DNA from 2 places in the Pseudomonas sp. KH_046_2 genome. Region 2 is predicted to be linked to the other one. Evidence: riboswitches for the same ligand, from Rfam matches in the RefSeq annotation. Region 2 holds a riboswitch; the other holds the start of a gene.
The links. Region 2 has a riboswitch for cobalamin ahead of cobO (cob(I)yrinic acid a,c-diamide adenosyltransferase). Riboswitches for the same ligand answer to the same signal wherever they lie in the genome.

Region 1 (3,300 bases), 1.6 Mb from region 2:
AGTGACGGCTGAACACGATCAGCGCGATACCGACGGCGGTGGAGGCGGCGGTACCGATCCACCACAGTTGCCGTTGTGCCAGGTCGGCGGCGGCAGTGCCTGGCAGTTCCGGAGGCAGGCCGAGGGTCGGCGCGAGCACGAAGGTCGCGTAACCGGCCAGGCCCCAGAGCAGGCCCTGGGAGGTTTTGGTTGGCGCACGCAAGGTGTACAGGCCGGCCAGCATCAGGGCGAAACCGACGGCCACCACCAGGTTGCCACCGGTGGTCGACAGCACGCGCTGCCAGCCGTCTTCCGGCTCCCAGGCTTGCGCATCGTGAGTGTGGGCAGCCGTCGCACCGTCGGCGTGCTCATGCATTTCAACAGCGGCCGGTTCGGATTTTTCGTAGGTCTCGGCCTGCAAAATCAGCGGAGCGACCCAGAAACTTTGCAGCAGGGTCAGCAACAGGGCGGCCAGCAGCCCGGTGAAACCTGCGGTTTGCGCAATACGCGTGATCATGTCGACAGCTCTCAATGGCACGGGAACGCGGAGCTGTGGCGGGTATCGTGGGCGGCGTTGTGCACCGCTTCGATATGCGAGAAACCGGCGAAATACACCAGGCACGCGCCCAAAATCGACGCGCAGACGGCGACGGTCAGACGTTGGGTCAGGGTTGAGGTGGTGCTCGCGGCTGTGTGTTCGGCGCTGCTGATGATCGACATGGCGTTTCCCTCTGGTCTGTCAGCGGGGAATAAGAGCGCACGCAAAAAACCGTACGACCAGGCGCGCAAGGTTTCAAACAGCGCCCGCCCACCGCGGGTTTGTTGGTTCAGTGACCGTACTGGTCACTTTGTGTTGCGGGCCGGTCTCCGGGCTCACGAGGGGCGAAGGCTTGCGCCTGGACCTGAAAGCATCACCTTCCCATGCCGCAGTGGCACAGTGGATCTGACGCTTCGCTCGCTTACCGTTGCGGGGGCAGCACCGGACTGACATGGCTTAAGAGTAAAGCACATGATTCACCGGTTTCCCGTTTCACCCTGTGAAGGGCACCCGTAACAAGGTGTGTAGGAGAGCATGGGCGGGGGTTGGGCGTCAATTGGCAAGGGTTCTCACTTGAGGCTTGCACAACACATTGTGGCGAGGGAGCTTGCTCCCGTTGGGTTGCGAAGCGACCCCCCTCACCTTTATCCAGGTAAAACCTGCACTCTGGATTTGCGACGGCTTCGCCGCCGAACGGGAGCAAGCTCCCTCGCCACAGAGGATCGCAATCAACCTGCGGACATTGACCCGCCCCAAGACCATGCGTAGCCTTGCGCTTTCGAGGTTCTTCGGCGTTTGTCGAAGCTAAGAAGGGAACGCGGTCGATGCCGCGGCTGCCCCCGCAACTGTGAACGGTGATGTTCGTTGCCACGCCACTGCAGGCTCAATCCATGAGGCCGGCGGGAAGGCGCAGCGAATGCCAGGCTCAAGGCCGGCACACCGTCAGCCAGGAGACCTGCCTCGTCACAGATTCTCACTTTCAACCGGGCGGGGTGATCCGGTGGCGAACTCTTCAGGCACGCGCGTCCGCGTTGCCGGTCGTCGTCCCGTATGCCCGCCACATTAGCCATAGGGCATCCGATGAAAACACTGGCCAAACTCCCCGTCACCATCGTCACCGGCTTTCTCGGCTCGGGTAAAACCACGCTGCTGCGGCACATGCTCGACAACGCCCAAGGTCGCCGCATCGCGGTGATTGTCAACGAGTTCGGCGAGTTGGGCATCGACGGCGAAATCCTCAAGCAGTGCTCCATCGGTTGCACCGAAGAAGAGGCCAACGGCCGTGTCTATGAGCTGGCCAACGGCTGCCTGTGCTGCACCGTCCAGGAAGAATTCTTCCCGGTGATGCGCGAACTGGTGGCCCGTCGCGGCGATCTTGACCATATCCTCATCGAAACGTCCGGCCTGGCCCTGCCCAAGCCGCTGGTCCAAGCCTTCCAGTGGCCGGAAATCCGCAGCGCTTGCACGGTGGACGCCGTGATCACCGTGGTCGACAGCCCTGCCGTGGCCGCCGGCACCTTCGCGGCCTTCCCGGATCAGGTCGACGCCCAGCGCAAGCTCGACCCGAACCTGGACCACGAATCGCCGCTGCACGAACTGTTCGCCGACCAACTGGCCAGCGCTGACCTGGTGATCCTCAACAAAGCCGACCTGATCAACCCGGCGGACCTGGCCCGCGTGCGCCTGGAAGTCGCCGAGGAATTGCCGCCAGCGGTGAAAATCATCGAAGCCAGCAGCGGTCGCCTGCCGCTGGACGTGCTGATCGGGCTGGGTGCCGGCTCCGAGGAACACATCGACAGCCGTCATAGCCACCACGATCATCATCACGATGGCGACGACGATCATGACGACCACGATCACGACGCCTTCGATTCGATCTCCATCGAACTGCCGCAGGCCGACGAAAGCCTGCTGATGGACGCGCTGACTCAACTGGTGGTCCAGCACGGCATCCTGCGCGTCAAAGGCTTCGCCGCCGTTCCAAACAAACCGATGCGCCTGCTGATCCAAGGCGTGGGCACGCGTTTCGACAAGCACTTCGACCGCCAGTGGGGCACCGAAGAAGCACGCGTAACCCGCCTGGTGCTGATCGGCCAGGAACTGGACGCCACTGTTCTCGAAGCGCAATTGCGCGCCGCGCTCAGCGTGTAAGCCATGCACCTGCTCAGGACCCAGCCCGGCGGTTTCGTGTCGGATGACAACATTGCCGACCTTGGACAAACCCCCGCCGAACTGGTGGTCCTGTGCAGCGGCGATTCCAGCCTGGCGCTGCTTGCCGAAGCGGCGCAGCAATTGCCCGACGATTACCCTGGCGTGCGACTGGCCAACCCGATGCAAGTGCAGAGCCATGCCTCGGTCGATTTGTATGTCGATGAAGTGCTGCGTCACGCCAAGGTGATCCTGATTTCGTTGCACGGCGGCATCGCCTATTGGCGTTATGGCATCGAGCGCCTGGTCGAGCTGTCGCAGCGCGGAGTGCAGGTGATTCTGGTGCCGGGTGATGATCGCCCGGACCCGGAGCTCAGTGACCTGAGCACCGTCGCTGCCGAGGATCGCGACCGGCTCTGGCAGTTTCTGCGCCAGGGCGGCATGGGCAACGCCCTCGATTTCTTCCGCTGCCTGGCCAACCGCTGGCTGGCCCGTGATTACACCTGGGGCGAGCCGCAAACCCTGCCACGCACGGCGATTTACCATCCGCACAAACACTGCGCCGCACTGAGGGACTGGCAGGCCGACTGGCACGCCGATCAACCGGTGGCGGCGGTGCTGTTTTACCGCTCGCA
Region 2 (3,300 bases):
CGACCTCGCAACTGCTGGCCAGGGCATCGGCGGCCGCATCGAGGCGCAGGTCGAGATCGTTCAACTCACTGGCCTGCACCAGCCCCAGGTGCCGGCTCGGCAATTCGATCCCGGTTTCCCGGGACAGCGCGCCGTACCAGCGCAAACCTTCAGTCAGGCTGCCTTCGAGCAGTTGCGCATGGCGCAGCGTGCCGACACGATTGGCCAGCACGCCGGCGAACGGCAGGTCCGGCTGATAACGCGCCAGCCCCAGGGCCAATGCGCCGAAGGTCTGGGCCATGGCGGTGCCATCGATCACACCCAGCACCGGCACACCGAAATGCCGCGCCAGATCGGCGCTCGACGGCGTACCGTCGAACAGTCCCATGACGCCTTCGATCAGGATCAGATCCGCTTCAGCAGCGGCTTCCCACAACAACCGGCGACTCTCCTGCTCACCGACCATCCACATGTCCAGTTGATACACCGGCGCACCGCTGGCGCGCTCGAGGATCATCGGATCGAGAAAGTCGGGGCCGCACTTGAACACGCGAACCTTGCGCCCCTGATTGCGATGCAATCGGGCCAGTGCCGCGGTGACGGTGGTCTTGCCCTGGCCAGAGGCCGGCGCGGCAATCAGTACCGCCGGGCAATGACGAGGCTGGTTCACAGTTCGACGCCTTTCTGCGCTTTGATCCCGGCTTGGAAGGCGTGTTTGATCACGCCCATTTCGGTGACGGTGTCGGCCATCTCGATCATTTCCGGCTTGGCGGCACGACCGGTAACCACCACGTGTTGCATCGGTGGCCGGGACTGCAAGTCGCTGAGCACCTGATCGAGATCGAGGTAGCCGTGCTTGAGGGCGATGTTCAGCTCATCCAGCACCACCAGACCGATGGAAGGATCGCGCAGCAGTTGCTGTGACACCGCCCAGGCGGCTTCGGCGGCGGCGATGTCGCGCTGGCGGTCCTGGGTTTCCCAGGTAAAACCTTCGCCCATCACGTGAAAGCGCACCTGCTCGGGAAAGCGCCGGAAGAACAACTCTTCGCCCGTGCTGTTGCGGCCCTTGATGAACTGCACCACGCCGCACTGCATGCCGTGCCCCATGGCGCGGGCAAGCATGCCGAAAGCCGAACTGCTCTTGCCCTTGCCGTTGCCGGTCAGCACCAGCAGCAGGCCGCATTCGTTCGGGGAATTGGCGATGCGCTCGTCGATCACGGCTTTTTTGCGCTGCATGCGCGCCAGGTGGCGTTCGTCACGATCGGGGGTATCAGTCATGGGGGAGCTCTCCGTTGAGGCAGGAATAACGGCGGGCAGGCACAAGAATAGAAGGCAACAAGCCTGGCATCGCCCACCGTGATGCCGCTGGATGAATCAGGCCGGTCTCCGGGCTCATGAGTGGCGCGGGGCCGGACTGTGCGCCTTCCCGCATCGAATCGACACAGTGGCATCACACACAGTTTTCACTCATTTACCGTTGCGGGGGCAGCGCCGGAATTGCGGGCCTTCGACCAACAGAAGAACTCACTCACCGGCTTCCCTGTTTCACTCTGTCGACCCAAGCCACAGAGCACCTGAAACAAGCCGCGAAGGTTAGAGGGTTGGGGGTGGAGCGTCAATTAAAGCCGGGAGGCCAACGACCGAATAACTGCCATCAATCAATAAACTGACGTCAATCTTGTGCCACGCTCCCAGCAGTGATATCAAAGAGCCACAACCTCACAACACAACAACAAGGGTGAGCCCATGCAAGGCATGATCATCAGCAATCCAAAGCTGGAATTCCTGCGCCCGGTGCTCGAGCACTGGTTCGAATGCATCGACCGTTACAACGCCGTCCGCGGCGATGGCGACACACCGTACTGGCACGACGAAAAGGCCAATCTCGGACTGCTGTCTGCCGCCGCCTGGATGGCCGAGATGGTCACGCTGCAACAGACGCCAACCCGCAAGCAGACCGAAGAAGGCGAACGCAATAGCCGCGCCGACCTGCTCCTGGCCTCGTCCGAAACCCGCGCCTACATCCAGACCAGCCAGCGCTGGCCACGGGTCAACAGCCTCAACCTGTCCCAGGCCCTGCTCGATATCGCCAGCGATGCCAAGCGGCTGAGCCACGCCAGCGACCTGAAACTCGGCTGCCTGTTCGTCGCCCCGCAAAAAGCCCAGCAGGGCGCCACGCCGGAAGAGCTCCAGGACATGGTCGACGACCTGCAAAAAGAACACACCTGCGCTGTCGCCTGGTATTTCCCTTATGCCTATCGCAAGTTGCGCAACGAAGCCGGCAACTATCACCCCGGTATTGCGGTGCTGTTCAAGGAAGCCCGCGGCTGAGGGTTGAACCATCGCACGACAACGCTTCTCTATGATTAGAACAAGGCATTCATAGGGAAGACCAGTATGCGCACGCCCCCGCTCGTTCTCGTTATCGCGCTCAGCGGAGGGCTCGCCGCTTGTGGCGAGACCTCCAGCCTGCAAGTCTCCGATGGCACCGGCCCGTCACCCCAACTGCCGGAACCCAATAAAACCCTGATCCCGACCGTGAACATCGCCCCGGCCATCGGCTGGCCACAGGGTGCGAAACCCGTCGCCGCCACGGGCACTCAAGTGGCCGCATTTGCCGAGGACCTGGATCACCCCCGCTGGCTTTATGTGCTGCCCAATGGCGACGTACTGGTGGCGGAAACCAACGCACCACCCAAACCCGAAGACGGCAAAGGCATCCGCGGCTGGGTCATGAAGAAAGTCATGGACCGCGCCGGGGCCGGTGTGCCCAGCGCCAACCGCATCACCTTGCTCCGCGACCAGGACCACGATGGCGTCGCGGAAACCCGCACGGTGTTTCTGCAAAACCTCAATTCGCCCTTCGGCATGACGCTGGTCGGCAATGACCTGTATGTGGCCGACACCGATCGCCTGCTGCGCTTCCACTATAAAAGTGGCGATACGCAGATCAAGTCGCCGCCGGTCAAGGTTGTCGACCTGCCGGGTGGCCCGCTGAACCATCACTGGACGAAAAACGTCATCGCCAGCAAGGACGGCAGCAAGCTGTACGTCACCGTGGGTTCCAACAGCAACGTCGGCGAAAACGGCATGGACAAGGAAGAAGGCCGCGCGGCGATCTGGGAAGTGGATCGCGCCACCGGCCAGCAGCGGATCTTCGCCTCCGGCCTGCGCAATCCCAACGGCATGGCGTGGGAACCGCACAGTGGAGCGCTGTGGACCGCGGTCAACGAACGGGATGAAATCGGCAGTGACCTGGTACCGGACTACATCACTTCGGTGAAGGACGGCGCATTCTATGGCTGGCCGTACAGTTACTAC

Region 1: it holds a riboswitch for cobalamin, as region 2 does, so the genes downstream of both, cobW (cobalamin biosynthesis protein CobW) here and cobO (cob(I)yrinic acid a,c-diamide adenosyltransferase) in region 2, are expected to answer to the same signal.

Annotation. Positions count from the first base shown of each region.
Region 1 covers NZ_CM174480.1:3,478,539-3,481,838, reverse strand. Annotated here, with positions in the region: gene AC3IX1_RS15680 (CbtA family protein) at 1-496, opposite strand, end outside; gene AC3IX1_RS15675 (CbtB domain-containing protein) at 508-699, opposite strand; cobalamin riboswitch at 821-1,046, opposite strand; cobalamin riboswitch at 1,282-1,494, shown strand; gene cobW (cobalamin biosynthesis protein CobW) at 1,598-2,668, shown strand; gene cobN (cobaltochelatase subunit CobN) at 2,672-3,300, shown strand, end outside.
Region 2 covers NZ_CM174480.1:1,862,071-1,865,370, reverse strand. Annotated here, with positions in the region: gene AC3IX1_RS08505 (cobyrinic acid a,c-diamide synthase CobB) at 1-649, opposite strand, end outside; gene cobO (cob(I)yrinic acid a,c-diamide adenosyltransferase) at 646-1,257, opposite strand; cobalamin riboswitch at 1,340-1,572, opposite strand; gene AC3IX1_RS08495 (hypothetical protein) at 1,726-2,310, shown strand; gene AC3IX1_RS08490 (PQQ-dependent sugar dehydrogenase) at 2,377-3,300, shown strand, end outside.